DNA from 3 places in the Caballeronia sp. J97 genome. Region 3 is predicted to be linked to each of the others. Evidence: predicted binding sites of a transcription regulator. Region 3 holds the regulator's gene; each other region holds the start of a gene.

Evidence for each region. The regulator FNR, encoded in region 3, switches genes on or off when oxygen is low (the NO sensors DNR and NnrR bind a similar motif). The targets are predictions, from matches to a motif close to TTGATNNNNATCAA.
Region 1: the regulator FNR is predicted to act here: its motif matches at 1,271-1,284, upstream of U4Y90_RS35560 (hemerythrin domain-containing protein).
Region 2: the regulator FNR is predicted to act here: its motif matches at 5,727-5,740, upstream of U4Y90_RS32790 (universal stress protein).

Annotation. Positions count from the first base shown of each region.
Region 1 covers NZ_CAJMZL010000062.1:128-6,832, reverse strand. The annotation lists gene U4Y90_RS35570 (SDR family NAD(P)-dependent oxidoreductase) at 1-429, shown strand, start outside; gene U4Y90_RS35565 (CBS domain-containing protein) at 497-1,183, opposite strand; gene U4Y90_RS35560 (hemerythrin domain-containing protein) at 1,372-1,974, shown strand; gene U4Y90_RS35555 (glycosyl hydrolase) at 2,518-3,609, shown strand; gene U4Y90_RS35550 (hypothetical protein) at 3,910-4,371, shown strand; gene U4Y90_RS35545 (HAD family phosphatase) at 4,381-5,046, opposite strand; gene U4Y90_RS35540 (hypothetical protein) at 5,133-5,462, opposite strand; gene U4Y90_RS35535 (hypothetical protein) at 5,635-5,853, opposite strand; gene phbB (acetoacetyl-CoA reductase) at 5,957-6,700, opposite strand.
Region 2 covers NZ_CAJMZL010000043.1:4,814-17,288, forward strand. The annotation lists gene U4Y90_RS32755 (Rieske 2Fe-2S domain-containing protein) at 1-286, shown strand, start outside; gene benB (benzoate 1,2-dioxygenase small subunit) at 283-771, shown strand; gene benC (benzoate 1,2-dioxygenase electron transfer component BenC) at 807-1,835, shown strand; gene benD (benzoate diol dehydrogenase BenD) at 1,832-2,608, shown strand; gene U4Y90_RS32775 (RidA family protein) at 2,629-3,036, shown strand; gene U4Y90_RS32780 (MFS transporter) at 3,208-4,548, shown strand; gene U4Y90_RS32785 (hypothetical protein) at 4,568-4,762, opposite strand; gene U4Y90_RS32790 (universal stress protein) at 4,822-5,658, opposite strand; gene U4Y90_RS32795 (universal stress protein) at 5,906-6,349, shown strand; gene U4Y90_RS32800 (hypothetical protein) at 6,392-6,703, shown strand; gene U4Y90_RS32805 (DUF1488 domain-containing protein) at 6,799-7,104, shown strand; gene U4Y90_RS32810 (hypothetical protein) at 7,080-7,229, opposite strand; gene U4Y90_RS32815 (PAS domain S-box protein) at 7,252-8,322, opposite strand; gene U4Y90_RS32820 (hypothetical protein) at 8,367-8,597, opposite strand; gene U4Y90_RS32825 (hypothetical protein) at 8,669-8,920, opposite strand; gene U4Y90_RS32830 (hypothetical protein) at 9,080-9,250, opposite strand; gene U4Y90_RS32835 (pyrrolo-quinoline quinone) at 9,629-11,401, shown strand; gene U4Y90_RS32840 (MFS transporter) at 11,437-12,475, opposite strand, start outside.
Region 3 covers NZ_CAJMZL010000035.1:36,428-48,902, reverse strand. The annotation lists gene U4Y90_RS30735 (OFA family MFS transporter) at 1-654, opposite strand, end outside; gene adh (aldehyde dehydrogenase) at 1,211-2,731, shown strand; gene U4Y90_RS30725 (DUF779 domain-containing protein) at 2,788-3,177, shown strand; gene U4Y90_RS30720 (enoyl-CoA hydratase) at 3,183-3,962, opposite strand; gene U4Y90_RS30715 (acyl-CoA synthetase) at 3,977-5,620, opposite strand; gene U4Y90_RS30710 (hypothetical protein) at 5,990-6,172, shown strand; gene U4Y90_RS30705 (glutathione S-transferase family protein) at 6,230-6,865, opposite strand; gene U4Y90_RS30700 (glutathione S-transferase family protein) at 6,882-7,508, opposite strand; gene fnr (fumarate/nitrate reduction transcriptional regulator Fnr) at 7,683-8,471, opposite strand; gene U4Y90_RS30690 (response regulator transcription factor) at 8,662-9,315, opposite strand; gene U4Y90_RS30685 (ABC transporter substrate-binding protein) at 9,728-10,966, shown strand; gene U4Y90_RS30680 (branched-chain amino acid ABC transporter permease) at 11,080-11,955, shown strand; gene U4Y90_RS30675 (branched-chain amino acid ABC transporter permease) at 11,958-12,475, shown strand, end outside.

The DNA of each region.
Region 1 (6,705 bases), on a different contig from region 3:
CGCGTCGGCGGCTATCGGCTATCACGGACCGAAAACGACGCGGCCGATGTCCTCGCGGTAAGCGAACGCCTCGGCGCTCAGGCCATTGCGGTGCGCGCCGACGTCGCCATCGGCGACGATGTCAACGCGATGATCGAAGACATCGCGCAACGCCTCGGTCGTAACGACATTCTCGTCAACGACGCTGGCACCGCGAAGAGGATCGGTAGCGACGACCGCACCGACGCGGAGTTCTCTGAACGCGGGCCGTGCTGCCGGGCATGTGCACGACGGCATCAGCGCCAACGCCGTCGCGCCCGGAGCGATCGACGCCGCGAGATGGCCGGCTCGATCGAGCTATCCAGTGTGGAGAAGAAGTTGACCGCGGGCGGAGCGGACGAGGTCGCGAAGATCGTGATGTCATGCATCAACCATGCATTCATCACGTGACAGATCATTCCGGTCAACGCTGGCGTGAACTTTATCCGATCCACGCCGCATTGAAAAAAGCGCGGTGCTAGCCCGCCGGCGGTCCGACGTGCGTCACGACCGCTTTCACGCCCGGCGCATTTTCCGCGGCAACGCGAATGGCCTTCGTTTCATCCTCGTTCGTAACGCGCATCCACAGATGCACAGTCCCGTTCTCCACGATGATGCTTTCCCGCGGCAGCGCCCAGGGATGGTCCGCCATCGCGGCGATGACCGCCTCGCGGATCGAGTGATCGCTGATATCGACATCGACGGGCGTCTCGGGCGCCATCGTCACGAGCGCGCGAATCAGATTGGCGCGGCTCACGACGCCGACCACCCTGCCATCGCGCAGCACCGGCACGCGCTTGATGCGCTTGCGTTCGAGCAATTCGGCGATGTCGGCGACGGGGCACGTTTCGGTCACGGTCGCGACGTCGGTGGTCATCACGTCCCCGACCTTGCGCGCATGCTCCTTGACATACTGGCTGGCCAGTTCACGCGTCGATGCGACCAGTTCGAGCCACCACGCACGCTGACGCACGCCCGTCCCGATCTCCGCGCGATGCATCAGGTCACCCTCCGTGACGATGCCGAGCAACTTGCCGCTCTCGTCGATCACAGGCATGCCGCTAATTCCGGCGAATACCATCGTCCCGGCCGCCTGGCGTACGGACATGTCGGGACTGGCGGAAACGATCGATGTCGTCATGATGTCGGCAGCTCGCACGTTCATCTCCCTCATAAAAGAAAGCAGCGTTCCGGAAAAGCGCTCATGGCTCCGGGCGTGCGCTGATTGTCGTGACTGTCGCGTGCAGTGAGCTTGATGCACATCAATCGTCCCGACGCGCGCGATGAAAAAATGGGGCAATGCCTTCGCGCCAGACGCCTGCGGAGGCGAATCCATTCCTGCCAGGAGCCGCCATGAACGATACAACAGAACGCACTGCGCTTCACGTCATTCGGCTCGATCACAAACGGCTCGCTGCCGTCACGGCCGCGATGCTCGACTTCGTCCACAAGCTCGGGAGCGGCGGTCCCGCGCCCGATCCGATCATCCTGCGCGCGATGCTTTACTACATCCGCGAATATCCCGAGCAGCTTCATCATCCGATGGAGGATCGTCTGCTCTTCGCCGCGCTCCGGAACCGCACCGACGAGTACAACGCGGTGCTCGACGAATTGCATCGCGAGCACGTCGCGGGTGAAGTGCGTCTGCGCGATCTCGAGCACGCGCTCACGCGCTTCGAGTTGAAAGGCGAAGCGGCGCTCTTCGGCCTGCGCACGATCATGGAGGAATACGTCGAGTTTTGCGAAAACCACAGGCGTGTCGAAGAGACGGTCATTCTTCCCGCAGCCCTTCGGCATCTTCTGGATGTCGACTGGGCGCGCATCGACGCGGCCATCGACAGACGCTTCGACCCGTTCCGCGAGGCGACCTTCGAGGGCGAGAGCCTCGAAAGCCTGTACCGCCTGATAGCCAAGGCGGTTCCGGCTGTCGAAGATATATCCAATCTGTCCCGCTAATTCCTATGAAGTAAGTTTTTCTGCTACACCTATGCAACGAAAGATTTTTTTACTGTTGCAGGGATTTACATTCATCTCATAAGACGATAACCTTGCAGCCGTCAGTCAGGTTTTCGGCAACGGTTGCCGATGTTGCGCCAAGATTCCGTAAGATTCGGAAATATTGACCGCAACCGCGCAAACGTTACCTATTTCTCGGCGACATTGCCTTCGAACTGAGCTCGATTGGTCATTTCGTAAGGCCCATGCGGGTAAACGCAATCGTTTGCCCGACTCCGCCATCCAGAGCGATTGCCGTATTGCGCGCTGGACCCGTCAGTGAATCCGTGCCGCTCGGTTTGCCCCTCTGCGCCTCTACTCCGGCGCCGAGCAGACGAGCTTGTTTTGCGCAGCCAGTTCGGATGACTAATTAATGTCATCTTGACGACAGCACGGAATGATGCGATGCCCGCGTCCTCTCGCGGCATCGCATGTCACTGGAAAGTCCGGCCGCGTTCTGGATTTTACGAGCCTTACGCTAGTCAATTCGTACTGCTAACCACAATGACGAACCGAAACCAAATCTCTCTTCGTAGCTTCAACGTTTTCTCCGCGCGCAAGGCCGCGGCAATTGCGACAGCGGTTCTCACGAGCGTGTTGCTCGCCGCTTGCGGCGGCGGCGACTCCGCCCTGGACGACGCCACCGCCAAGAGCGCCGCGCCCGAGTCGACCGCGAAGGCGGCGACCAGCACGTCCATCTTCTACGGCGCGAACGGCCGCAACACGAATGGCGGCGCGTACGACTCGACGCCCGTGGCGACGCAACTCGCACAACTGAAGGACATCGGCGCGACGATCTATCGCAATGACGTGTACAACCTGGCATCGGCCAAGGTCATCGCGACGATGGCACAAACCATGGCGGCCAGCGGCGTGACCGTGTACCCCGTGATCTTGCTCGGCACCGGCTTCAACTCCGAGCAGGACGCCTACAACGCGGCCTACACGCTCGGCCAGCAGGTCGCGAGCACCTATAAGTACAAGTACTATGAAGTCGGCAATGAGCTCGAAGCACAAGCGCTCACCGGCAACGTCGACGGCACGAGCTGGACGCACTATAGGAACCAGCCCTTCGTGCTCGCGCGCGGCGTGATTCGCGGCCTGATCGCAGGCGTGAAGTCGAAGGACAGCACGGCGAAGATCGTCGTGAACGGCACGTGGCTGCACTACGCGTTCTTCCAGATGCTGATGGACGGCTCGCAGCCTGACGGCACGCGCGGCCATCCGACCGTGAACTGGGACATCACCGCATGGCACTGGTATTCGAACCAGGGCGACATGACGCACGCATGCGGCGGCACGGGTTGCTACGACATGCTGGGCGTCCTGCATTCGTTCGGCAAGCCGGTGTGGCTCAGCGAATTCGGCGTGCGCCCGAACTACGGCACGGATCAGCAGATCGCGAACTACATGGTCGGCAGCACGATGATGGCGCAGTTCCAGAGCGTCGCATCGAAGTACAACATCCAGTCGATCCAGGCGTTCGAACTCTACGACGACAACGAAGGCAACTTCGGCCTGATGAAGTCCGACGGTCAAACGACCAAGGCCGCTTACTGGTCGTACAAGAATTTCGTGGCCGGCCATCCGATGTAACTTGCGCGGGGTCTCGCCGCCCCGTTGCACCGCAGTTTTCTTCACGAGCGACCCATTGCGGTCGCTCGTTTGCGTTTCTGGCCCTGAAATCAGGCACTTTCGCGACGGGGCCGTGTCGCGCGCTTATCGGCGTAGCTGTATGACTGGTATGCCGGCACAGCGCCTTGTCGGCGCTTTCGGTCCGCCCTACTCTGAACGCGAGCCTGCCCTTTCGATACCTGCCGGGCCGGCCATCCCCATACCATCCATACACTGTTTCGCCTTCCGCTCGCGAAGGAGGCAGGTCATATTGGAGAAGATATGCGCGACAACCTGATGCCGGTCATCGAACGAGACGAAGTATTCGTCGGGATTCCGCAAACTCCGCCCGCCGCGCTCGACCAGCGCGTGCGATCCATTCTCTACTGCGGTGGTTCTGGCGCCGCGTCGATCGTGGGAATCGCGAGGCGGCTTGCGTCGGCAGGCCGGAGATTCGAGGTGCATAACTTCGCCCGATCGGCCGACCACACTGCTCTACGCAATGAGTTCGACGCGCTGCGCCATCATGGCAAGGTCTATCATCATTTCGACCTTCCCGACGATCTCTCCGCGCAAAAGAGTGCCTTCACGATGAGCCCGACTCACGCGAACACGCAAATATATTGCAGCGGGCCGCGCGCTTTCACGGATCGCGTCGAGCGTCAGGCGCGCGAATGGGTGCATGCGTCGAACATCCACAAGATCGTTCTCAGCGATTTCGGCACGCTGCGCGAGTCCGATTGACCGAAGCCGTCAGGCGCAATCGGGCAGCGAGGCCGGATCGAGACCCAGCGCCAGCGCCAGTTCGCGCGGCGAGCGCACCACCTGGGCTTGTGCCGGGAAGAGCGCGGCGCCTTCATCGTCGAAAGGCCATGCCAATACGCGCATGTGCGCCGCGAGGGCGGCATGCGCGCCGGTCGGACTGTCTTCCACCGCGATCACTTCCTCGGGCGCGAGACGCAACAGCCACGCCGCGCGTTCATAAGGCTCGGGACTCGGCTTGCCGTTGCGCACATCGTTGACGCTGATGGTCACGAGCGATGGCTCTTCGATGCCGAGCGCGCGCAAATTCGCTTCGAGCAGCATGCGCGATGCATTCGACACGATGGCTTGCGTGATGCCCGCCGCCTTCGCCGCGCGATACACCTCTAGCGCGCCGGGACGCGGCACGAGCGCGGGCGCGCCTTGCAGATAGGCGCGCGCACGGAACATCGACCATTCGGCGAAATCCACCGACAAGCCAAAGCGCTCGCGGCACAGCGCGTGCACTTCGCGTCCCGTCTTGCCGAAGACGAGCGGATGCATCTCCGCGCCCGCCTCCACGCCATGATGCGCCAGCGCTGCAATCAGCGTGCGCAAATGCAACGACTCGCTTTCCGCGAGCGTGCCGTCCATGTCCCACAAAATGGCTTTGATCAAAGCTTGATTCGTCCTTGTCGTTCGTGCGGGTCGCCGCGACAATGGCGCGCGATAGCCAGCGGCGATGATGTCGTCGAAAGAATTGCTCAGCCGCGCGCGGCATTCTCCGGCACGCAACTGAACGATACCGTCGAGGTCTGCTCTTCGAGCGAGCGCACGCCGCTCGTCGATTCCGACTTGATCGCGACGCGCTGCGAGCGTTGCTTGCAGTAATCGGAGGCGGCGTCCATCGCGGCGTTGCGCGCGGTCACCCACGACATGCGCGTGCCCGTCGCTTTGCCGGTGACCGAGTACGTATTGGGCTGCGCGCCGGCCGTCACGCCGTTCGTCGTGCCGCATGCGGCGAGCAGACAAGTGAGTGCGATCGCCCCGAACGCACGCGGCGTCGAGAACGTCAAGCTGAGGTAGGAAAACATGCTTGCGGACCGTGAATTTTGAGATACGACCCGAATGGTACAAGCGCCCGCGAATTTCTTCACGGATCAGAGGAAAGGCGCTGTTTGATCGGATGTTTGAGCATGCGGCCGCGCGAGTTCTCGCCGCGCGCTTTTTCCGCGATCGACCGCGTGTGCGGTCTGTTGCTCCCGCTCAGGCCTGAGCGATGCGATCCAGGAGGCGTTGCAGCCGCGAGTGCTGCGAGGGCGCGAGTCCGGGCGTGGAAAGCGTCTGCACGACACGCCCGCGCCAGTAGGTCTTGGAGAAGAGCGAGTTCGCCCCTTCGAGGCTCAGCACTTGCTCGAGATGTTCGATCGCCGAATCGAGATGACCGACGCTATGGAGATGTGTGCCTGCAATGAGGTTGATCATGGCACGGTTTGCCGGAGGGCGCGGGTTTCGGATGAAGATTGAATCGATGAAAACGCAAAGCGGCGCGCGCGATGAGACGATGAACGCGCGCCGCTCGCAAGCATCAGCTCATGTGCTGGCCGCCGTTGATCGCGATGTTCGAGCCCGTGACGAAGCCCGCATCATCGGAGCACAGGAACGCGACGAGCGCCGCGACTTCCTCGGGCTTGCCGAGACGGCCTGCCGGAATCTGCGGAAGAATCTTCGTGTCGAGAATCTCCTGCGGAATCGCGGTCACCATCTTGGTCGCGAGATAGCCCGGCGAGATGGTGTTCACGGTCACGCCTTTCTTCGCGACTTCGAGTGCGAGCGACTTCGTGAAGCCGTGCATGCCCGCCTTCGCCGCCGAGTAATTCGTCTGGCCGATCTGGCCTTTCGAGCCGTTCACCGACGAAATGTTGATGATGCGGCCCCAGCCGCGCGACACCATCTCTTCGCACACCGGCTTCGTCATGTTGAAGACCGAGTCGAGATTGGTGCGCAGCACGGCGTCCCAGTTCACCTTGGTCATCTTCTTGAAGGTCGTGTCCTGGGTGATGCCGGCGTTGTTGACGAGAATATCGATCGGGCCGACTTCGGCCTGAATCTTCGCAACGCAGTGCTGGGCGGAATCGTAATCGGCGACGTCCACGGCGTAGGCGCGGAAGTTGTAGCCCTGGCGGTCCATGCCCGCGAGCCATTCGCCGACCTTCGCGTTGCCCGGCGAATGCGTCACGACAACCGCGTAACCGGCATCGTGCAGTCTGATGCTGATGGCTTCGCCGAGGCCGCCCATGCCGCCCGTCACCACTGCGATTCGCTTAGTCATACTGA
Region 2 (12,475 bases), on a different contig from region 3:
CGAAGACTTCTTCAACGTGTCCGGCATGGGCACGAGCGACGACCTGGAAGAATTCCGCGCGTGCCAGTCGGGTTATGCGGGCATCACGGCGATGTGGAACGACCTGTCGCGCGGCGCGCCGCTGTGGGTTCACGGCCCCGACGAAAACGCGAAGAACATGGGCATCGAGCCGCTCATCTCGGGCGAGCGCAGCGAAGACGAAGGTCTCTTCGTCGTCCAGCACGAATACTGGGTGAACGTGATGCGCGATGCGCTGAAGAAGGAACAAGGAGAGGCACGGTCATGAGCTTCGATTACCTGAAAATCTGCGCGACGCTGTATCGCGAAGCGCGCCTGCTCGATGATCGTCAGTGGGACGAGTGGCTCGGTTGCTATGCGGAAGACGTCACGTACTGGATGCCCGCATGGGATGACGACGATCAGATCACCGACGATCACGAAAGCCAGATCTCGCTGATGTACTACCCGGATCGCGGCGGCCTCGAAGATCGCGTGTTCCGCATCAAGACCGAGCGCAGCGGCGCTTCGATGCCCGAGCCGCGCACGAGCCACAACGTGACCAACGTGGAAGTGCTGGCCGAGCGCGAGAACGAAGTCGACGTGCGCTACAACTTCGACACGCTCAATCATCGCTACAAGATCACCGACCATTTCTTCGGCACGATCTTCGTGACGCTGAGAAAGGTCGACGACATTCTGGTGATTTCGCACAAGAAGATTGTGCTGAAGAACGACTATATCCGTCAGGTGCTCGACGTCTATCACGTCTGACGCCCACGGTGACGAGACAGGAAGTAGGAGGCAACATGTCCAGCTACAACATTGCACTGAATTTTGAAGACGGCGTGACGCGTTTCGTCGAATGCAAGGCCGGCGAGAAGGTTCTCGACGCCGCCTTTCGCGCCAAGATCAATCTGCCGATGGATTGCTCCGACGGCGTGTGCGGCACCTGCAAGTGCCGCGCCGAAAGCGGCAACTACGATCTCGGCGACGACTACATAGAAGACGCGCTCTCCGACGACGAGAAGGAAAGCGGTCTCGTGCTCACCTGCCAGATGGTGCCGTCGAGCGATTGCGTGATCGCGGTTCCGGCATCGTCCACGGCGTGCAAGACCGCGCAAAGCAAGTTCGCCGCGACGGTCACGAAGATCGAGCCGCACAACGATGCAGCCGTCGTGCTCGAACTGGACGTGGATGCCGCCACGCCCGCGCCGGTGTTCCTGCCGGGCCAGTACGTGAATATCGATGTGCCGGGCAGCGGTCAGCATCGTTCGTATTCGTTCTCGTCGGCGCCCGGTGCGACGAAGATCAGCTTCCTCATCAAAAAGATTCCCGGTGGCGTGATGAGCACATGGCTCGAATCCGCGCAGACGGGCAACACGGTGGAGCTGACCGGGCCGCTCGGCAGCTTCTATCTGCGCGCGGTGGAGCGTCCGTTGCTGATGCTCGCGGGCGGCACGGGCCTCGCGCCGTTCCTGTCGATGCTCGAAGTGCTCGCGCGCACGAACTCGCGGCAGAAGATTCACCTGATCTATGGCGTGACGCGCGATCTCGATCTCGTGCAGGTCGAAGCCATCGAAGCCTTCACGGCGAAGCTGCCGAACTTCACGTTCAGCACCGTCGTCGCCGATGCGGATTCGAACCATCCGCGCAAGGGCTGGGTGACGCAGCATATGCCGGCCGAATCGCTGAATGACGGCGATGTCGATGTCTATCTCTGCGGCCCGCCGCCGATGGTCGATGCGGTGCGCAAGCACTTCGACGACAACGGCGTGAAGCCCAACAGCTTCCACTACGAGAAGTTCACTCCCAACGCCGCGCCGGTGACCGCATGAGCACACAACGATTTGCCGGCAAGGTGATGATCGTCACCGGCGCGGCGCAGGGCATCGGGCGCGGCGTGGCGTTGCGCGCGGCCGCCGAGGGAGCGAAAGTGCTGTTCGTCGATCGCGCGGACTTCGTCGCCGATGTAGCGAGGGAAGCGCAGGGTGCGCAGACGGCAGGCTTCGTCGCGGATCTGGAGACTTACGAGGGCGCGGCAGCGGCGATGGCTTTCGCCGCGCGCACGTTCGGCGGCATCGATATTCTCGTCAACGGCGTCGGCGGCGCGATCCGCATGCGTCCATATGCGGAGTTCGAGCCCGCGCAGATCGACGCCGAGATTCGCCGTTCGCTGATGCCCACGCTGTACGCGTGCCATGCGGTGTTGCCGCATATGCTCGAACGCGGTCGCGGGACCATCGTGAACGTGTCGTCGAACGCGACGCGCGGCATTCGGCGGGTGCCGTACTCGGCCGCGAAGGGCGGCGTCAACGCGATGACCCAGGCACTGGCGATGGAATACGGCGAGCGCAACATCCGCGTGGTCGCCGCCGCGCCGGGTGGAACCGAAGCGCCCCCGCGACGCGTGCCGCGCAATGCGGGCGGCGATAGCGAACAGGAAAAGATCTGGATGGGCGAAGCGGTGAAGCAGGTCACCGAATCGACCTTCCTCAAGCGCTACGGCACGCTCGACGAACAGATCGCGCCGATCCTGTTCCTCGCATCGGATGAAGCGAGCTATATCACCGGCGCGGTATTGCCGGTCGCCGGCGGCGACAACGGTTGATTTCGCGGGAGACGCATTTTATGAGTGATCGCAAAGCTATCGTTCCCGCCGGAATGGAGGCGGTGTACGAGAAGATTCGTTATGCGCCCGCCGTCAAGGCCGGCAATACGATATACGTGTCCGGGCAGATCGGCCGCGATGCCGCGATGCAACTGGTCGAAGGGCGCGAAGCGCAGATCGTGCAGGCCTTCGAGAACCTGAAGCTCGTGCTGGAAGCGGCGGGCGCTTCATTGAGCGATGTCGTCGACGTGACGACGTTTCACACCGACATGCGCGATCTGCCGTTGTTCATGCAGGTGCGCGACCGCTATCTCAACACGCATCCGCTGCCGGCCTGGACCGCGGTGGGCGCGCATATGCTCGGCGGTGCGGCCGGCTATATCGTCGAAATCAAGGCAGTGGCCGTATTGACGGCAAGCCCGTCGTAATACGCAAGTACGTCAACGCAGTTCCGTCAACGCAAAAAAAACTCATCGACACGTCCCGGCCTCGCTGCGTTTCCGACGCAGCAAGGAGAACGCGCGCGTTCATCGAGCCGTCGAATCGATCGAAGAAGAAATACGCGGATTCAAAGCAAGTCCTACATCAATGGAGACATCATGCGGCAAATAGACGTGCAAAAGCTATGCGACGATGCCCGGATCGGCAAATTCCATTTGCTGCTTCTTTTCTGGTGCGCGCTCATCATCATTTTCGATGGATACGATCTCGCCGTCGTCGGAATCGCGCTTCCGTCGATCATGAGCGACATGGGCGTTCAGCCGACGAGCGCCGGATTCATGGTCAGCTCCGCCTTGCTCGGCATGATGCTCGGCGCCGTAGGTCTCGGAACGATTGCCGACCGGATCGGCCGCGTGCGCGCGATCGTCATTTGTCTGCTGCTGTTCAGCGTGTTCACGGCGGCAGCGGGGCTTACGCGAGATCCCGTGATCTTCGGCATTGCGCGCTTCCTGGCGGGACTGGGCATCGGCGGCGTGATGCCGAATGTCGTGGCGCAAATGACCGAGTATTCGCCGCGCAAGGTCCGCAGCACCATGGTGACGGTGATGTTCAGCGGATATTCCGTCGGCGGCATGATCGCGGCGCTCGTCGGCAAAGCGATGATCGAGCGCTATGGCTGGCAATCCGTGTTCATCGCCGCGGGCTTGCCGGCGCTGCTCGCGCCCGTCATCCTGAAGTACATGCCCGAATCGCTGGCGTTCCTGGTTCGCAACAAGCGCTCGGAGAGCCTTAAAGCGATTCTTCCGCGCGTCGATTCCGGGTACGTGCCGCAACCGGCCGATAGCTTTTCCCTGTCCGACCGTGAAGCCGCGCCCGGCTCGCCGATCGCGAGACTCTTCGCGGAAGGACGCGGCCTGAGCACCGTCATGCTGTGGATCGCCTTCTTCATGTGCCTGTTCATGGTCTACGCGCTGAGTTCATGGCTGACGAAACTCATGGCGGGCGCCGGACATAGCCTCGGCTCGGCGCTCACGTTCGTGCTCGTGCTGAACTTCGGCGCGATGATCGGCGCGATTGGCGGAGGCTGGCTCGCCGACCGCTTCAACATCAAGTACGTTTTGATCGCGATGTATGCGCTCGCGGCCGTATCCATCGGCCTCCTCGGCGTGAAGGTTCCGCTCGGCGTGCTGTTCTTCCTGGTCGGCCTGGCCGGCGCGTCGACGATCGGCACGCAGATCGTGACCTACGCGTTCGCCGGACAGTTCTATCCGATCGCCATTCGATCGACGGGCATCGGCTGGGCGTCGGGCATCGGGCGCAGCGGGGCGATTCTCGCGCCTATCGTCATCGGCTTCCTCGTGAGCCAGGCCCTGCCGCTTCAGCAGAACTTCATCGCCATTGCCATTCCCGGCGTGATCGCGATGCTCGCGGTCTGCCTGATCGATGCGCGCCGTTCCAAAACGGATGCCATCGCCGTGGCCGCCGCCGATCCGGCCTGATGGCGCACGCGCCCCGCGTTCATTCGTTCGCGGATTCCGGTCGCCGTGGCTTTTGCGACTCGGACGGGGCGCCGCGTTGCGTCGGCGCCCTCGTGCATGCGTCGGGCGGCGTGACATAAGGCACGTCGTCGCAGCAGCACGCATAGACCGGAAAACCGTATGCGTTCGTGCGGATGATGGTCGTCGGCCCGTGCAGCGGGCACACCGCGTTCATGGCGTCTCCCGGATTGGTTGATCGGTTGTTTCCATCGTACTCGGTGTGCCGGGGCCGTATCAATGCGACATCAGCACAGGCACGGTCATCGATTCGAGAAACGTGCGCGTCGCGCCGCCGAGCACGAGTTCGCGCAAGCGCGTGTGGCCGTAGCCGCCCATCACGACGAGATCCGCGCCGAGATCGGACGCGCGCGACAGCAGCATGTCGCCGGCCGAGGCTTGGGCGTCGCTCACGCTCGACACCATCTCGACTTCCACGCCATGCCGCGCGATGCAAGCGGCGATATCGGCGCTCGCGATGCGTGGGCCCGCGTCGTCCGCTTTCGTATCGACCGTGACGATGCTCGCGCGCCCGGCCGCCTTCAGCAACGGCAACGCGTCGTGAACGGCGCGCGCCGCTTCGCGCCCGCCGTCCCACGCGATCATCGGAACCTGCCCCACCGTGGCGAAGAAGCCGGTGTAGGGCATCAGCAGCACCGGGCGTCCGGCGGACATGATCAGATGCTCGCGAAAGCTCTCGCCGATATACGACTCGGGATCGCCGGGATCGTCCTGGCCCGCGACCACGAGATCGGCGCAGCGCGCATGATGCGGCACCGCGCGATCCGCCGGCTCGCCCGGCGCGAGCCATTCGCCCGATACGCCCGCGCGCGTCAGTTCCGCGTGAAAGAGCCGTTCCAGCGCGCCCGCGCGCTCGCGGCGCATGGCCGCCTGCACCTCGTAGTAGCCGGCGCTGCCCGCCATCACGTTGAAGGCGCGCGCGTTCGGTTCGAAGACCGCATAGAGGCCGATCAGATACGCGTCGAATCGCTTCGCGAGCTGCAACGCGGTCTCCAGACGGGGATGGGCGCGCACGCTCGTATCGAGGTGCACGAGGATCGTCTTGTAGCTCATCGAATGACTCCTCGAGTCCGCTGAGAATGGATGCGCTCCGAGTCTAAGGAGATCCCGCCGCGATCCGCTTGACTCAAGTCAACGGAACCCGGCCTCGCGGGCATTCGCGCATGGGCTTGACTCAGGTCAACGGACGCCGCGAGCGTCGCGATAGAGTGGGGCGTTCATCCAGATCGCGCGCCATGCGTGCGCTCAGACAGTCCAAAGGGAGCGGCCGGAGCGGGAAGCCGTGCAGGCCGGAAACACGATGTACCGAAATATCATGGTTGCGTTCGATGGCAGCGAGTGCTCGCAACGCGCGCTCGACGAAGCGATCCGCATCGGCGCGCGCGCCAAGGTGTACATCGTCTACGTGGTCGACGGGGCCGCGCTTTCGTCGTACCCGTCGCAGCATCGCGTGAGCGTTCGCGAGGAGGCCGGCCACGCGCTGGACGTCGCGTACGCGCGCGTGATCGATGCGGGCATCGAGTGCGAAACGGAACTCGCCGAAACGCGCAACGTGACCGATACGGTCGCGAAATGCTTGCAACGACGTGTCGTGCATATGCCCGCGGATCTCGTCGTCATGGGCACGCACGGGCGGTCCGGATTGCAGAGGCTCGCGCTCGGCAGCGTTGCGGAAGCTTTCATCAGACGTTCGACATGCCCGGTGCTGCTCGCGCGTGCGAAGAGCGCCGTGAACGACATGTGAAGTCCGGCCCATCGGCATCGGCCTGAGAAGGAGAACAATCGCATGGGCCTCGGAATGCAGATTGCCTACCTCGGTTTCGCCGGATCGAGCGCGATCGAGCGCGAAGCGGGCGTCGAGCTCGTGCGGCTCGCGGGCGTCGCGAGCGATATCGTCGATTGCAGGCTCACGATCAAGGCGTGGCTCGACGGCGCGGGACAACCCGTCTTCGACGCGCAGCTCGTCCTGCTCACGCGCGATTTCGAGCAGGTCACGGTGCCGCGCAATACGGACCGCGATCCGAGCGTGGCGATGCGCGACACCTTCGACGAGGCCGTGCGGCTGCTGGCTCAGCGAAGCCTGCCCGATCCACTTTGATCCAGATCAATACGCGGGATAAAACGTTGACCAAGACTTAAGGGATATGTGCTTCGCGTCGAACCACCCCGATCAACGCTCCACGAGGTATCGGCATGATCATCACGTTTCCGAGTCAGGCGCCTGTCTATCAGGGCGATGTTCCGTCGCTCACGTTCGCCGCCTTCGCCGACGGCGAGCGCATCGCATGCACCATTTCGGCTGAAGCGCTGGAGGATCACTTCGGCGCCGCGTCATGGCGGGAGGAAGACCTGCAGCAGGCTTTCGAGAGCCATCGCTCGTCGATCGAAGGCGCCGCCGAGCAGGTGCTGAGCCGGGTCGGCGGCACGTCGGTGATGCTGCGCAGCGGCTTCTTCCGCTTCCGCGAGGCGCGCGCTCAGAGTTCGTCGAGCCGCGCCTGATCGAGATTCCGGACTTTCCGGTCGCGCGCGGCGATCACGGCCGGCCCTCTGCGGCCGGGCTGTCGGTCGCGCTGATCCACCGCGAAAACAGGTCGGCGCTGTCGCCCTCGAATCTTCTCGAACATGCGCGCCTCGCAGGTGTTGAGCTCAGCCGTCTTTGGCGGACGGGTTCAACGGAAGGTCCACGAGAATGCGAAAGCCCTCGCCGTGCGCGCTGTGAAACTCGATGACGCCGCCCAGCTGACGCACGCGCTCGCCCATGCCGAGCAGGCCGAAGGTGCCGGTGGCGCGCGGACGCGTGACATCGGCGCCGCAGCCGTCGTCTTCGATCGTCAGCTTGCAGCGCGACTGCGCGCAGACGATCCCGATGCGCACTTCGCCGGCTTGCGCGTGGCGCACGATGTTCGTGAGCGCTTCCTGCACCAGCCGGAAGACCGAAGTGGACGCGGCCGTATCGAATCCCTCTTCCTCGCCTTCGATATCCAGATCGATCGTCAGATCGTAGCGGCGGCGAAAATCGCAGACTAGCCAGTCGATCGCGGCGAACAACCCGAGGTCGTCGAGCACGGGCGGGCGCAGGCCCGCGGCGATGCGCCGCAGCGAGCCGATGATCGTATCGATCTGCGTGAGCGCCTGCTGTACGAAGCGCGCGTCCTGCGCGCTGGGCGTGAGTGCCGACAACTGCATCTTCAGCGCGGCGAACTGCTGGCCGAGATCGTCGTGCAATTCGCGGGCGATCGACGCGCGCTCGTTTTCCAGCGCGCTCTGCACATGCGCGGACAATTCGCGCGCATGCTGCAGTTCCGCGAGCCGCACCCGGTCGGTCACATCGCGCGTGACCTTCGCGAAGCCGATCAGATCGCCCTTTGCGTCGCGCAGCGCGGTGATGACGACGTTCGCCCAGAAGCGGCTCGAATCCTTACGAATGCGCCAGCCTTCGTCTTCCACGCGCCCGGCCCGTGTGGCGATCGCGAGTTCGTTCTGCGGCTTGCCCGCGGCGATGTCGTCGGGCGGATAGAAGACGGAAAAATGACGCCCGATGATCTCTCGCGCTTCATAGCCCTTGATCCGGTGCGCGCCGTTGTTCCATGTGGCGACGCGGCCGTGCGTGTCCAGCAGAAAGATCGCGTAGTCTTCGACCGCTTCCACCAGCAAACGGAAAGACGCGTCGGTTTGGAGCGCGGCGCGTTCGTCGTCGGGTTCGGTGGCGTGAGTCATCGTTGCAGTGGGCGAGCGCGCATGCAACGTCGGGCGCTGCGGCGCTATTGCGGCGTCATCTGGAAAGGCGGCAGCGGCAATTCGTCACCGTCGATGAAAGCGGTCGCGCAGCGCACCGCGAAACCGAGCGCGCCGTCCTTGCTCGCGAACGCGCCGAGATTGCCGAGCGAGGTCGAATGGCCGTCCTCTTCGAGAATCGAAGCGGTTGCGACGAACGCGTTGCCTACACGGTTGGCGAACGGCTGAAAAGCCGCTCCCCGATGATAGATGATCATGGATTTGACCTGTCGAAGGGATCGGAGGCGCGAGCGGCACGCATGCCGCGGCGCGCCCGGGATTCAGCGTGCTAGCGAATGCGCGCGCCACCGAAATGGCGCGGGTCCTGCGCAGACTGTCGATGGTCGATTTCGGCCATGCCATAAGCGAACGCATAGCGCAGCGCACCGCTGCCGCTGGCGAATTCGCCGAGCATTCCGGTCGAGCGGCGCGTGCCGCCCGGATCACGAATGACGAGCATCGCCGTGTATCGGTCGTCGTCGAATACGGCGCTCGCGCTTAGTACGTGCCCTTTGTAGATCATGTCGCTGGGTAGGTTCATCGCGCTCTCAGGTTCTATGTTTTCTCGGTGCGGCAATCTTGTGGATTACCTACATTCCGTAAGCGATAAGCCTAACCGTTCAATTTTTGTCGTCTTACGCGATTTAAGATTTTTTACTTTTCTTAGCCGGTTGCTTAAGTCAGATGAATCGGGCGCGGCTCAGGTCGCCGACTTACGCAGCGCTTGCACGAATTTCGATATCGATCTCGCCGCGAGCACGAACATCGCGCCGGAGAGGCCGGCATCGGATCGGGTCAACAGATCGGTTGCATAGAACGCCGCGAGCGCGACGAGCGGATGGCATATCACCTGAGCGGTCAAGCGTTTCATCAGCGTCTCACCTCGATAACCTTCGGAACCGGGCAAGACCTTCACTGAGAAATATCGCTATGACACCGGGCCCTGTCCTGAGCCGTCACTGTGCCTTTCGTTTCGGTTGCAGTCCTGCTCGCGAGTCGACGCTTCCTGCCCGATCGTCCGTGTTTTTCCGAAGATAAAGTAAGCGCCTGGAGGGTAATTTCGACGCGTTCCGATCTTCAGGCGGTAAGAGACGCGTGCTCGATGACATTCGTCGTACGCATACACACGGTCAACCGACCATTCCGCCGAAGCCTAGCCGCCGCCCGACGTTCTGTTCCCGTTTTAAGCCACCGCAGACAATAATCGCAAGGCACCGGGGCCGGCCCCTCCTGAAACGGAGATCCACAGATGAAAGGGCATTTATCGGTTGGCGTGATCGCAGTCGCTGTCGCAGCAATCGTCGGTGGATGCAGCGGAGGAAGCTCCGGTTCCGATCCGGCCGCGACGTCGGGCGGCGCATCGTCGGCATCCGGCCCTGCTGCGGCGTCCAGCCCTTCGTCGGCGGCGTCGTCCGCAAGCGGTGCAAGTGCGCCATCGGGAGCGAGCGCGTCGTCCGGTTCGAGCGCTCCCGCGACGACCAGGCCGTCCGCTTCGAATCCGATGGACGTCACCACGTATCACAACGACATCGGCCGCACCGCGCAGCAACTCGCGGAAACCACGCTCACGCTCGACAACGTCAATGCGTCGACGTTCGGCAAGCTCGGCTTCTATACCGTCGATGGCGCCGTCGATGCCCAGCCGCTGTTTCTCGCGGACGTGCCGATCGCGGGCGGCACGCATAACGTGCTGTATGTCGCGACCGAGAACGCGAGCGTCTATGCCTTCGATGCCGACACCGGCGCCGGGCTCTGGCGCGTCTCGACCCTCGGCGCGGGCGAAGTCCCGAGCGACGATCACGGCTGCGACCAGACCACGCCGACCATCGGCGTTACGGCGACGCCGGTCATCGATCGCTCGCGCGGGACGAACGGCGTGATGTATGTCGTCGGCATGTCGAAGGACAGCGGCGGCGCCTATCACCAGCGCCTTCACGCGATCGACATCGCGACGGGCGCCGAGCTGTTCGGCGGTCCTTCGGAAATCACCGGCTCGTACCCCGGCACCGGATCGGGCAGCGTGAACGGCGTCGTGCCGTTCACGCCCGGCCAGTACATCGAGCGCGCATCGCTGTTGCTGCTGAACGGCGTGGTCTATACGGCATGGAGCTCGCATTGCGACGCGCTGCCTTACACCGGCTGGCTGATCGGCTATAGCGCGGATACGCTGAAGCAGACGGGCATCGTCAACGTCACGCCGAACGGCGAGATGGGCGGCATCTGGATGGGCGGCGCGGGCCTCGCGTCGGATGGCGCGTCGATCTATTTCCTCGACGGCAACGGCACCTTCGACGCGACCATCAACGCGCAGGAGATGCCCATCAAGAACGACTTCGGCAACGGCTTTCTCAAGGTGACGCCGAGTTCCACGCTGGCGCTTCAGGTGTCCGATTACTTCGAGCCGTCGAACACCGTGGTGGAATCGAGCCAGGATCTGGACCTCGGCTCGGGCGGCGTGCTGGTCTTGCCCGATGTCACCGATATCGACGGCAACGTGCAGCATCTCGCGATAGGCGGCGGCAAGACGCGCGTGCTCTACGTCGTGAACCGCGACTCAATGGGCAAGTTCGATTCGAACGCCGATCACATCTATCAGCCGCTCTATTCGACGATCACCGGCCCGATGTTCACCGCGCCCGCGTTCTACAACAACACGATCTATGTCGGCCCGGCGGGCGATCACCTCAAGGCGCTGCCGGTCGTGAACGCAGTGGTGGCGACGGCCGCGTCGAGCCAGACGACGAGCCCGGCGGGCAACTGGAATTTTCCGGGCCTGGCGCCGGTCATTTCCGCGAACGGCGATACGAACGGCATCGTATGGGGCGTGGAGAACACCACGCCCACTGCCGTGCTGCATGCCTATGACGCGAGCAACCTCGCCATCGAGCTCTACAACAGCAATCAGGCGGGCACGCGCGATCAGTTCGGCAACAACAAGTTCATCTCGCCGACGATCGCGAACGGCAAGGTCTACGTGGGCACGAAGACGGGCGTCATGGTGTTCGGCCTGCTCGGCGATTGATGCCGCGCGCGCGGGCCGAACGACGCGCCGGGAGTTCAGGCGTTCGACATCACGCCGCGCTTGTCTTCGGCGCGTTGCTCGTTGCCGTGACGCAGGCGCGTGCTGCACACGGCCGCGATCAGGAGCGCGACCGCGAGACACACGAGCCCGTTCATCGCGCGGCCGGTGGTCTGCTCGATGATGCCCATCACCGTCGGTCCGACGAAGCCGCCCAGCAGACCGCACGAGTTGACGAGGCCGAGGCCGCCCGCGAGCGCGCTGCCCGACAGACGCGATTGCGGGAACGTGAAGATGATCGACTGCACGACGAAGAACATCAGCGCCGACAGGCATACGCCGAGCAGGCCGATCACCGGCGACGCCCATGCCGCGATCAGCATGCCCGACGCCATGATGACGAGCCCGGCGATCAGGATGCGGCGGCTCTTCGACGAATCGCTCGCGAAACGCGGCAGCGTGGCCGCGCCGATCGCGGCGGCGACCCACGGCGTCGCGGTGAGCAGACCGATCGTCAGCGGCGAGAAATGCCCCGATTTGCCGATGATGCCCGGCAGGAAGAAGATCACCGTGTAGATCGTCAGTTGATGGCAGAAGTAGACGAGAATCGCGAGCCACACCTGACGATCGCCGATGACGCTGCGCAATGCGCCCGCGCCGTGGCCGCCGCCTTGCGCATCCTGTTCGGCGGCGAGACGGCGCTCCAGCGCGAGCGCTTCATCGCGCGACAGCCACGGCGCGCTCGTCGGCCGGTCCGGCAGCATCTTCCACACGACGAAGGCGAGCAGGATCGCGGGCAGGCCCTCGATCACGAAGAGCCATTGCCAGCCGTGAAAGCCGAGCCGGCCGTCGAGTTCGAGCAGCGCGCCGCCGAGCGGACCGCCGACGATGTTCGCCAGGCACACGCCGAGCAGAAAGTAGCCGGTGGCGCGGGCGCGTTCCTCACGGCCGAACCAGTATGTGAGGTAGAGCATCACGCCGGGAAAGAGACCGGCTTCGGCCGCGCCGAGCAACAGACGCATCACGTAGAACGACGTCTCGCCGGAGACGAAGGCCATCGCGACGGACAGCGCGCCC
Region 3 (12,475 bases):
GATCGTCATCGAGATGAAGTAGAGCACGCCGAGCACGAGAAACGTTTCGGCGACGCCGGCGCTCGTCGCGCTCTTGAAGTGGTTCATCAGCGCGACGGAGCCGGGCGCGGCGATCATCGCGCCGCCGCCGAAGCCCATGATCGCCATGCCGGTCGCCATGCCGCGACGGTCCGGGAACCAGCGGATCAGCGTCGATACCGGCGACACATAGCCGAGCCCGAGCCCGATGCCGCCGATCACGCCATAGCCGAGATACAGCAGCCAGATCTGATGCACGTAGACGCCGAGCGCCGAGACCAGAAAGCCGCCGCCGAAGCAGCAGGCCGCGGTGAACATCGTGCGGCGCGGGCCGACCTTTTCCAGCCACTTGCCCGCGAACGCGGCGGACAAGCCCAGAAACACGATAGCGAGCGAGAAGATCCAGCCGAGCGTCGTCAGCGACCAGTCATCGGGCGCGGACTTCGTGATGCCGATGATCTTCGTCAGCGGCGCATTGAACACCGAGAACGCATACGCTTGCCCGATGCACAAGTGAACAGCCAGCGCGGCGGGCGGCACCATCCAGCGCGAGAAACCGGGCCGGGCGATGGTCGCTTCTTTCGAGAAAAAACTTGTCGGGCCGTGCACGGCCCCTTGATTGATTGTGCTGTTCATTCTGGTCTCTGTGGCGCGTCATGCATGCGCGTGCGCGCTCATCGTTTGCTCTTGACATGCCGTACGGGGTCGCCGCACAGCAGCCCGCCGTGGTCATGCGCGCGCGCGACACGGTACGCATCGGGCGCTTGCAAGGCCATTTCGCGCCGCCCAAACATGCGTTGAAACGACATATAGGTGCGACGCTGTGCCACGGCTGGCATGACCATAGACAACTGCACAAGCCTTTGCAATATGAACACTCGTGCCATAAGCGTTTGCCCGCAGCGCTGGCGCGTCTCGCGCGGCAATCCTCGCGCATCCCGGGCACCGTGACGGAATGCGATCGTCGCTGTATCGCATCGCTACAGAGCGGGGCAGGTGTTCTGAATGTGAACAGTGCGCATAGCCCTCGTATAAACCCTGACGATGTCCCGCGAAACCGCGTGACGATGCGGCTTGCGCGCCCGTCGCACTCGCGCTCGCGCGATGGCATGGAACTCGCAGACAAGAGCGACCGGCGCCGGACATCGGCAGTGCCGGCCCGTTCACGTCGACATGCGAGGAGCACATAGAAATGAATCACGCAGAGATGCAGTTCCTGAGCACCGAATTCCCCTACAAAAAGCAGTACGGCAACTTCATCGGCGGCAAGTGGGTGCAGCCCGCGGGCGGCGAGTATTTCGACAACATTTCGCCGATCACCGGCGAGCCCTTCACATCGATTCCGCGCTCGCGCGAAGCCGATATCGAAGCCGCGCTCGATGCGGCGCACGCGGCGAAGACATCGTGGGGCAGGACCTCCGTCACCGATCGCGCGAATCTGCTGCTGAAGCTCGCCGATCGCATGGAGCAGAACCTGCCGCGCCTCGCGCTGGCCGAGTCGATCGACAACGGCAAGCCGCTGCGCGAGACGATGGCCGCGGACATTCCGCTCGCGATCGATCACTTCCGCTACTTCGCGAGCGCGGCGCGTTCGCAGGAAGGCGGCATCTCGGAGATCGATCACGATACGGTCGCGTATCACTTCCATGAGCCGCTCGGCGTGGTCGGGCAAATCATTCCGTGGAATTTCCCGATCCTGATGGCCGTGTGGAAGCTCGCGCCCGCGCTCGCGGCCGGCAACTGCGTCGTGCTGAAGCCGGCCGAGCAGACGCCCGCGTCGATCCTCGTGCTGCTCGAGGTGATCGAAGATCTGCTGCCGCCCGGCGTCCTCAACGTCGTGAACGGCTTCGGTCTCGAAGCGGGCAAACCGCTCGCGTCGAACAAGCGCATCGCGAAGATCGCCTTCACGGGCGAGACCACGACCGGGCGGCTCATCATGCAGTACGCGAGCCAGAACCTGATTCCGGTCACGCTGGAACTGGGCGGCAAGAGCCCGAATATCTTCTTCGAAGATGTGCTCAATGCCGACGACAGCTTCTTCGACAAGGCGCTCGAAGGCTTCACGATGTTCGCGCTGAATCAGGGCGAAGTATGCACGTGCCCGTCGCGCGCGCTGGTGCAGGAGTCGATCTACGAGCGCTTCATGGAGCGTGCGTTGAAGCGCGTCGCGGCGATCGCGCAGGGCCATCCGCTCGACACGAAGACGATGATCGGCGCGCAGGCTTCGCAGGAGCAACTGGAGAAGATTCTGTCGTATATCGATCTCGGCAAGCAGGAAGGCGCCGAGTGCCTCTCCGGCGGCGAGCGCAATACGTTCGACGGCGAGCTGAAGAACGGCTACTACATCAAGCCGACGGTCTTCAAAGGCCACAACAAGATGCGCATCTTCCAGGAGGAAATCTTCGGGCCGGTGCTCTCGGTGACGACGTTCAAGACGGAGGAAGAGGCGCTCGAAATCGCGAACGATACGCTCTACGGTCTCGGCGCGGGCGTGTGGACGCGCGACGGCACGCGGGCCTATCGCTTCGGCCGCGCGATTCAGGCGGGACGCGTCTGGACCAACTGCTATCACGCTTATCCAGCGCACGCGGCGTTCGGAGGTTACAAGCAATCGGGGATCGGCCGCGAGAATCACAAGATGATGCTCGACCACTATCAGCAGACGAAGAACATGCTCGTCAGCTATAGCGACAAGCCGCTCGGCTTCTTCTAAAGCGCGTGGGGCCGCCGCCGGTTTCGGCGGCGGCCGGATCGAACAACGGGGACATCATGAGCGAACACGAAGTGCAGCGCGTGACCGCGACGCCCGCCGCCATCGACCTGATCGAGAAGCTCAAGGCCGAGCACGGCGAGGTGCTGTTCCATCAATCCGGCGGATGCTGCGACGGCAGCGCGCCGATGTGCTTTCCGGTCGACGAATTCCTGGTCGGCGGTTCGGACGTCAAGCTCGGCGCGATCGGCGGCGTGCCGTTCTACATGACCGAATCGCAGTACGAGTATTGGCAGCATACGCAGCTCATCATCGATGCGGTGCCGGGCAACGGCGGCATGTTCTCGCTGGAGCGCCCGAGCGGACTGCGCTTTCTCACGCGTTCGCGCTTATACAGCGACGAAGAGAACGCGTGGCTCGAGAAGCATCCGGTCGAGCACGTGAGCTGAAGCGTTCAATCCCAGCGCGGCGGACGCTTTTCGATGAAGGCTTGCGTGCCTTCGAGCGTTGCGTCGTCCATCATGTTGCAGGCCATCGTTTCCGATGCGAGCGCGTATGCAGCTTCGATGCCGGTCTCGAGTTGCCGATAGAACAAACCCTTGCCCGCCGCGACCGCTTCGCGCGGTTTGGCGGCGATGGTCGCGGCCAGTGTGCGCACGGTATCGTCGAGTTCGCCCGGCGACGCGACGCGATTCACGAGCCCGCGTTCGCGCGCCGTCGCCGCATCGATGAACTCGCCGGTGACGAGCATCTCGAACGCGGCCTTGCGCGATACGTTGCGCGTCAACGGCACGCTTGGGGTCGCGCAGAAGAGCCCGAGATTCACGCCCGACACCGCGAAACGCGCTTCGCTCGATGCCACCGCGAGATCGCACATCGCGACGAGCTGACATCCCGCCGCGGTCGCGATGCCCTGCACCCGCGCGATGACCGGCTGCGGCATGCGCTGGATCGTCAGCATCATGCGCGAGCAGCGCGCGAAAAGCGCCCGGTAGTATTCGACCGCAGGTTGCGCCCGCATCTCTTTCAGGTCATGGCCCGCGCAGAACGCGCGGCCTTCACCGCCGAGCACGACCACGCGCGCATCCGATTCGGCGATGTCGTTCAACGCGCGTTCGAGCGCTTCGAGCATTGCTTCCGATAGCGCATTGAACGCGTCGGGACGGTTTAGGGTGAGCCTGACGACACCCCTGGTTTCATACGCATCGCGTTCGATCAGAACGAGTTCGCTCATTGTCGTGTGCTCCATCAGACGTCGATCGCGGCGACGGACCCCGCGCGCTTGCGCAGCTCGAACTTCTGGATCTTGCCGGTCGATGTCTTCGGCAATTCGCAGAACTCGATCGCGCGCGGCACCTTGAAGCCGGCAAGATGCTTCTTGCAATGCGCGACCAACTCCTCGGCGCTCGCCTGCGCGCCATTCTTCAATTCGACGAACGCGCAAGGCGTCTCGCCCCAACGCGCATCCGGCTTCGCCACGACGGCGACGGCGAGCACCGCCGGATGCCTGTACAGCACGTCCTCGACTTCGATGCTCGATATGTTCTCGCCGCCGGAAATGATGATGTCCTTGCTGCGATCCTTGATGCGCACATAGCCATCCGGGTAGGCGACGGCCAGATCGCCGGTATGGAACCAGCCGCCGCGAAACGCTTCTTCCGTCGCGGCTGCATTCTTCAGATAGCCCTTCATCGCGATGTTGCCGCGGAACATGATCTCGCCGATGGTCTCGCCATCGGAAGGGACGAGCTCCATCGAGATCGGATCGCGCACGGTGACCGCATCCTGCAAGTGATAGCGCACGCCCTGCCGCGCATTGAGCCGCGCGCGTTCGCCGATATCGAGCGCGCTCCATTCGGCCTGCTGCGGACAGACGGTGGCTGGCCCGTAGACTTCCGTGAGCCCGTACACGTGCGTCAGTTCGAAACCCATGCGCTCCATGCCTTCGATCATCGCGGCGGGGGGCGCGGCGCCCGCGACCATCGCGTGGACTTTCTGTTCGATGCCGGCCTTCATTTCGTCGGGTGCGTTGACGAGCAGATTCTGCACGATCGGCGCGCCGCAATAATGCGTGACACCTTCACGGCGAATCAGATCGAAAATGGTCTTCGCGTCGACGCGGCGCAAGCACACGTTCACGCCCGCGCGCGCGGCGACGGTCCACGGAAAGCACCAGCCGTTGCAATGGAACATGGGCAGCGTCCACAAGTACACGGCGTGCTTGGGCATGTCCCATTCGAGGATATTGCTCACCGCATTCGTGTACGCGCCGCGATGGTGATAGACGACGCCTTTCGGATTGCCCGTGGTGCCCGACGTGTAGTTCAGACAGATCGCGTTCCATTCGTCCGACGGCGGCGACCATTCGTATGCGGGATCGCCGCTCGCAAGCAGCGCCTCGTATTCGATTTCGCCGATACGCTCGCCCGCGCCCGCATACTGCGTGTCGTCGACATCGATGACGAGCACATCCTGCGGCACGTCCTTCAACGCCTTGCGAATCACGTCCGAGAATTCGCGATCGACGAGCACGGCCTTCGCTTCGCCATGGGTGAGCATGAACGCGAGCGTGGCTGCGTCGAGCCGCGTGTTGAGCGTGTTGAGCACGGCGCCCGTCATCGGCACGCCGAAGTGCGCTTCGACCATCTCGGGCGTGTTCGGCAGCATGGCGGCGACGGTATCGTTCACGCCGATGCCGCGTACCGCGAGCGCCGACGCGAGCCGCCGCGTGCGCGCATAAGTTTCGGCCCAGTTGCGCCGCACGTCGCCGTGCACGATGGCGGCGCGCGTCGGATAAACGGATGCCGCGCGCTCGATGAACATGAGCGGCGTCAATGCCGCGAAGTTGGCGGCCGTCTTGGGAAGGCCATCGTCGTACATGCTGGCTGTCATGGTGGTCGTCTCTCCTGTCGATTTGTGCATTCTTCTGTGCTTCTCCTGTTCTTATATTATGCGCGCGACTTACGTGAGCCTGACACAGTCGTCCACGAGACCTCATGCGATGGTTGCAGCGCCACTCATCTCGTAATCAGCCGACACATCTTCATGCGGTGAGCGGGTCAATTCCGTTTGCGCAGGCGCGTTATTCACCGCAGTGCCCTTCATTGCGATGCGTGTCGACATCGCGTGGACGGGTACGTCGAACTCATAGAGTTCGATTCGAGCAATTCAAATAGTTAGGAAATCGAAGTGAAACGAATCATTGCTGGCATCGCTTTTTCAAGCGTCGCGCTCACGGCTATCACCGCCATGGCGCAACCCATGAATCATTTTTCCGGCTTCGAGGCCGAGCAGCACATGATCGATGACACGATCAGTCGCGTCGAAGCGCAGCGCGTCGATGGCCGTGGCCAGTTCGACGGTCACGCGGAGAAAGCCGAAGCGTTGCTCCGTCAGGCGAAGGCCGAGCTGACGGCGGCGACCCAGTATCGCCTGCATCACTGAGTCCGGCGCCTCATGTCGGGCCGATTCCTGGCACCGGGCATGAGGCGCGACGAGGCGTCAGGCGAGGTCGTCGAGTTTCACCTCGAAGCCGCGCTTGACGGCCGGACGCGCGAACAACGCTTCATACCAGCGTTTGACATTGGGGTAGTCATCGAGCGAAACCTGATGGCGCTCATGCCGCCATGCCCAGCCGAGAATCGCGAAATCGGCGATGGACAAATCTCCCGCGACGAATTCCACTTGCGCGAGACGCTTGTCGAGCACGCCGTATAGGCGGCGCGTTTCATCGGAATAGCGCTTAAGGCCATAGCGCCGGTCGGTTTCCGCTTCGACCATGCGGAAGTGATGCACCTGTCCCGGCATCGGGCCGAAGCCACCCATCTGCCACATCAGCCATTCGAGCACCGGCACGCGATCGCGCAGGCTCGCGGGTAGAAATTGGCCGGTCTTCTCGCCGAGATAAAGCAGGATCGCACCGGATTCGAACACGCTGATCGGCTGGCCGTCCGGTCCGTCCGGATCGACGATCGCCGGAATTCGATTGTTCGGGCTGATGCGCAGAAAGTCGGGCGCGTGCTGTTCGCCCTTCGTGATGTTCACCGTCGTCACGGCATAAGGCAGTTGCATTTCCTCCAGCGCGACGCTGATCTTGCGTCCGTTGGGCGTGTTCCACGCGTGCAGTTCGATAGTCATGGCGATGCGTCCCGGATCAGGTCAGCGCAGGCGCGACATGACGCGCGAAGCCCGGGCGCTGCGTGATGCCCGCGTACCAGCGTTCGAGTTCGGGAAGCGCGGGCCGAGTTAGCTCCGCGATGCCGAACCAGCGACGCGCATAAGCGGCGATGACGAGATCGGCGAGGGTGAACGTGTCGCCTTCGAGATAGCCGCGGCCTGTCAGGCGCTTGTCGATCACGCGCCAGAGCTTCTCCACTTCGCTCGCGGCGGCGGCGAGCTGCTTCACGTCGCGATCGGCGGCGCTGGTGCGGATATAGCCCCAGAAGACCGGACGCTCGGCGGGTTGCAGCGTGGAGAGCGACCAGTCGAGCCAGCGGTCCGCGCTCGCGCGCACCTTCGGCTCGGCGGGGTAGAGCGTGCCGCCCGCGCCGTATTGCATCGCCAGATAGCGGAGGATCGAGTTCGACTCCCACAGCACGAAATCGCCGTCGTCCAGCGTGGGCACGCGGCCCATCGGATTCATCGCGAGATAGTCGGGCTCGTCGTTGCGCCCGAATTGCAGGCCCGCGTCGATACGGTCGTACGCGAGCCCCAGTTCCTCGCAGCACCACAGCACTTTCTGCACATTGACCGAGTTGGCTCTGCCCCAGATCGTCAGCATTCGATGTCTTCCTCCGTACGTGTCGAAGGGTCCATCTTAGCTGTGTTCGCCGGCACGCGGCGCGAGCAGCACCGGCCGCGTTCGAGCGACGCGCCCGCTTCGGACAGAACCGAGTCTAAGGACGCGGCATGGCGCGAACGGGTGACGAAACGCGCAAAGACATCGAGAAACCTCTCACACGCTTTCGAGCCCGACCTGATCGAGTATCCGCACTTCCTTGCCTCGCGCATCGACTACGCCTGCCCGCTGTAGTTTGGAGAACATCCGGCTCACCGTTTCCAGCTTGAGTCCGAGATAACTTCCGATCTCCTCGCGGGTCATCCGCAACACGAACTGCGCGGGTGAATAACCGCGCGCCTTCATGCGCGTCGAAATGTTGAGCAGGAAAGCCGCAACGCGTTGCTCGGCGGTCATCGTGCCGAGCAGCATCATGAGGTTGGACTCGCGCACGATCTCGCTGCACATCATGCGATGCACGTGGTGCTGAATCGCCTTGACCTCGCGGCACAGCAGTTCGAGCAGGCCGAACGGAATGATGCAGACGACACTGTCTTCGAGCGCGATCGCGTCGCATCCGTGGTGGTCGGAACTCACGCCGTCGAATCCGAGCGCGTCGCCTGCCAGATGAAAACCCGTGACCTGTTCGTTCCCGTCGCGGTGCGTGACGACGGTTTTGAAGCAGCCGCTTTGCACGGCATACAAGCTCTGAAACGCATCGCCGGAACGATAGAGCGGCTCGCCGCGCCGGATGATCCGGGTCGCGCAGATGATCGCGTCGAGCCGCTCGCATTCATCCGACGAGAGCCCGCTGGGTATGCAGACACGCTGCATCAGACAGGTCGAGCAGCGCATGTGCTCGCGTGTCGCGGTCGTCCGGGAGACATGCGCGATCGGAAAAGCACGACGCGGCGCCGGCGCATTGGATGGCCGGGCGTAGGAGCCGCCTTCGCTATCAGGGAACATGCTGTGCCTCCGGTAAAAGCTGGATTCGCGCATACGAGCCAGATACCAGGGAAACTCAGCGTCTCGATGCGCGCTGGATGAATCTATCCCTTGAATTATTCGTCACGCCGTCACCGAATAATGTCGGCGATGGCGGAAAGTTCGGTAGGAATTCTGGAAGGCGTGTAGGGAAATCCTGACGGACGAACACTCAGGCGTCGTCGCATTCGTCATCGAAGAGATTGTGGCGCACTGCGTAGCGCACGAGGGCCGCTTCGTGCGGCAACTGCATCTTCTCCAGTACGCGTGCCTTGTACGTGCTGACGGTTTTCGCGCTCACGGACAGCGCCTCGCCGATCTGATTGATCGACTCGCCCGCACAAAGCCGCCGAAACACTTCGAACTCGCGATCCGACAAGCGTTGATGCGGCAGCGCGTCGGCGGCCTCGGTCAGGCTCTGCACGAGGCGCTCGGCCATCGAGAGGCTCACGTATGCTCCGCCCGCAGCCACTTTGGTCACGGCGGCGAGCAGTTCGGCGCTGGCGCTTTCCTTGGTCAGATAGCCTGACGCGCCGCCCTTGAACGCGCGGTTGGCGTACTGCTGTTCGGCATGCATGGTGAGCACGAGAATGCGCAGAGCGGGGTTCTCCTCCTTCACCTGCTTGAGCAGATCGATGCCGCTGCGGCCCGGCATCGACAGGTCCAGCACCAGCACCTGTGCCGGCGTCGAGCGCACGAGGGCCAGGGTACTGGCTGCATCGCTGGCTTCGCCGGCCACCTCGAAACCGCTCGCGTTGGCGAGAATATGGCGCAGTCCGTCGCGCACCATCGCGTGATCGTCCGCGATCAGCACTTTCGTGGTCATGGTTGCGATTCCCTTTCTCGCACGATCCCATTGATGCCGATGCGAAGCACGCAGCCGTCGTCCTGGACAATGAGCGACGATCGACGCGGCTCGCATGCGCATGGCGAACGGAATTCGTCGGCCCTTCTTCGATAATACGGAAAAAATCGCGGTCGCCGCGACTGTCGCCGCTTCGCTTGCTTCGCCGAGCGTGAGTTTATTACGCAAGCTATTCGAAAGTATCGTGGGTCATTCATGATCTTTTCGCATGATCGTCTTTATCGTTATTACTGATTCAGTGCATGAAAGGCGAGTGCTACTGTTTGTCGGCAAATCCTTAATTGCTGCAAGTGTCATGTGTCTGGCTGGCGTCGCTCCACGATCGATTACAAAGAGGAGACTGATGATGTCAAAGGGCAAGACGTGGCGGGGAATGAGCACCGTCATTGCAACGGGTACGGCGATAGCGGGGCTGGGCCTCTCGGTCACGGCGCATGCAGCAGGGGAGCCGATCAAGATCGGCGTCATCAGTGAAGAGTCCGCCGTGGCGGGCGCCTCGATCAGCAAGGCCGCGCAACTCGCCGCGGAAGAGATCAACGCCAAGGGCGGCGTCGATGGGCGGCAAATCCAGATCATCGCGTATGACGATCATTCGTCGGCCTCCGACGGTGTGCGCGCATTTCAACGCGCCGCGAGCCAGGACAAGGTGGTCGCGATCATCGGCAGCTATATCAGCGAAGTCGCGCTCGCGATGGAGCCGTGGTCCGCGCGCCTGAAGATGCCGTTCATCACGCCGGGCGCGGCGAGCAACGAAATCTCGAAGCGCGTGCACGACGACTACAACAACTACAAGTACACCTTCCACGGCTGGATGACCTCGGCCTTCATCGCGCAGTCGATCTGCGATTTCTCGCATGACGTGCTCGTCGGCGAGTTCAAGATGAAGACGACGGTCGTGATGAGCGAAGACGCGGCGTGGACCAAGCCGCTCGATGAGCGTTACCTCGAATGCCTGCCGAAAGCGGGGCTGAAGGTGCTGGATCACATCCGCTTCAATCCCGACACGTCCGACTTCACGCCGATCTTCAACCAGATCGAAGCGAAGCATCCGGACACGATCACAACGGGCATCAGCCATGTAGGCGTGCAGCCAACGGTGCAATGGCACGATCAGCAAGTGCCGATTCCGATGTCGGGCCAAAGCTCGCAAGCCACGACGACGAGCTTCTGGAAAGACACCAATGGCGCGACCGAGGGCGTCATCACGGCATCGGCGGCGGCGCCCGGCGTCGCGATGACGCCGAAGACCGTGCCGTTCGTCGAGTCGTACCAGAAGCACTTTGCCGGCGTGTCGCCCGCCTATGACGGCTTCACGAGCTATGACCTCGTGTACATCATCGCGGATGCGATTCATCGCAATCAAGGCTCGACCGATCCCGACAAGATGGTCGATGCACTGGAGAAGACCGACTACGTCGGCACGATCGGACGCTGGCAGTTCTACGGCAAGAACGATCAGTTCACGCATGCGTTGAAGTACGGCGAAGGCTATATCACCGGCATCAACCTGCAATGGCAGAACGGCAAGCAAGTGGCGATCTGGCCCAAGTCCGTCGCGAACGCGAAGGTCAAGTTCCCGGCCTTCGTGAAGGTGCAGGCGGCCGCGAACTAAGCGCCTTTTCGTCGTGCGGCGCGTGCGCTGTCGAAAGCGCGCGCGCCTTGCGGCGCATGTTGCGGGGACCGGTTCCACGTTGGCATCGACATGGAAAACATGAAAGGGCCGCTATGTTGCCACTGCAAATACTCATTGATGGCTTCGCGATCAGTTCGCTCTATGCGCTCGGCGCGATCGGCTTCACGCTGATCTTCGGCGTCTCCGGCGTGCTCAATCTCGCGCACGGCGGCGTGATGCTGATTTCCGCGCTGCTCGGCTGGGCGCTCGCGGGCGAAGCAGGCCTGGGCACGTATCTCGGCACGCCGCTCGGCGTGATCTGCGGGATGATCGCCGCGTACATCACCTATTTCATGGTGGTGCGGCCCATTCAACGTTCCACCGCGATTCCGCGTGAAGAGAAAGAGATCTTCGTGCTGACGGGCACGCTCCTCTGGGGCATCATGATCCAGCAGGGCATGGCCTATCTCTTCTCCGACAATCCCATCACGATGCGTCCGCTGATTCCCGGCGTCGCGAGCGTCGCGGGCGTGCGCGTGCCCTACAACGAGATCATGATCGCGATCGTATGCTGGATCGCGATCGGATTGTTGTGGCTCTTCGTGAATCGCACCAAAGCGGGCAAGGCGCTGCTTGCGGCGTCGATGAATCCACGCGGTCTCACGCTGCTCGGCTTCGAGCTCTCGAACATCTATCTGCTCGCGTGGACGATCTACGGCGTGCTCGCGGGCATCGCGGGCGTGCTGCTCGCATCGTTTCTCGGCGTCAGCACGAACAACACCGGGCAGCTCACGGCGAGCGCGTTTTCCATCGTCGTGCTCGGCGGTCTCGGAAGCGTGTCGGGCTCGTTGATGGCCGCGTATGTCGTGGGCTATCTGGAGACCGTCACCGCGTATCTCATCTCGCCGACGCTGCGGCCGCTGCCCGCGCTGCTGCTGCTCGTGCTCGTCGTGTATGTGCGGCCGCAAGGCTTTCTCGGACGGCGGTAATCATGAAAGACATCGCTCGTTCGCGTCTGGTCTGGTCCGCGGTCCTGCTCGCGATCGTCGCCGCGACGCTGCCGTGGTGGCTCACCGGCTATATCCTCGGCGTGCTGACCGTCGCCTATTACTTCGGCGTCTTCGCGATGTCGTGGGACTTGCTGTTCGGATTCGCGGGTGAAGTGAACTTCGGGCCGACGTTTCTGATCGGCCTGGGCGCCTATTCCGCCGCGATCCTGAACGCGCACGCAGCCGCGCCGATAGCGATATGCGTGATGGCGGGCGGCCTCGTCGCGCTGATCGGCGGCTTGCTGCTCGCGGTGCCCGCGTTGCGATTGCGCGGGCCGTACTTCGGCCTCGTCACGCTCGTCGCGGTGCTGCTGCTGCAAAACGCGATCGTGATCTTCGCGGGCATCACGGGCGGCGAGATCGGCATGATGGTGCCCGATGTGATGTCCGTCGATGCGAGCAACAACTACTGGATCGCGCTCGCATTCCTCGTCGTCTGCGCGATCATGCTGTTCGGCCT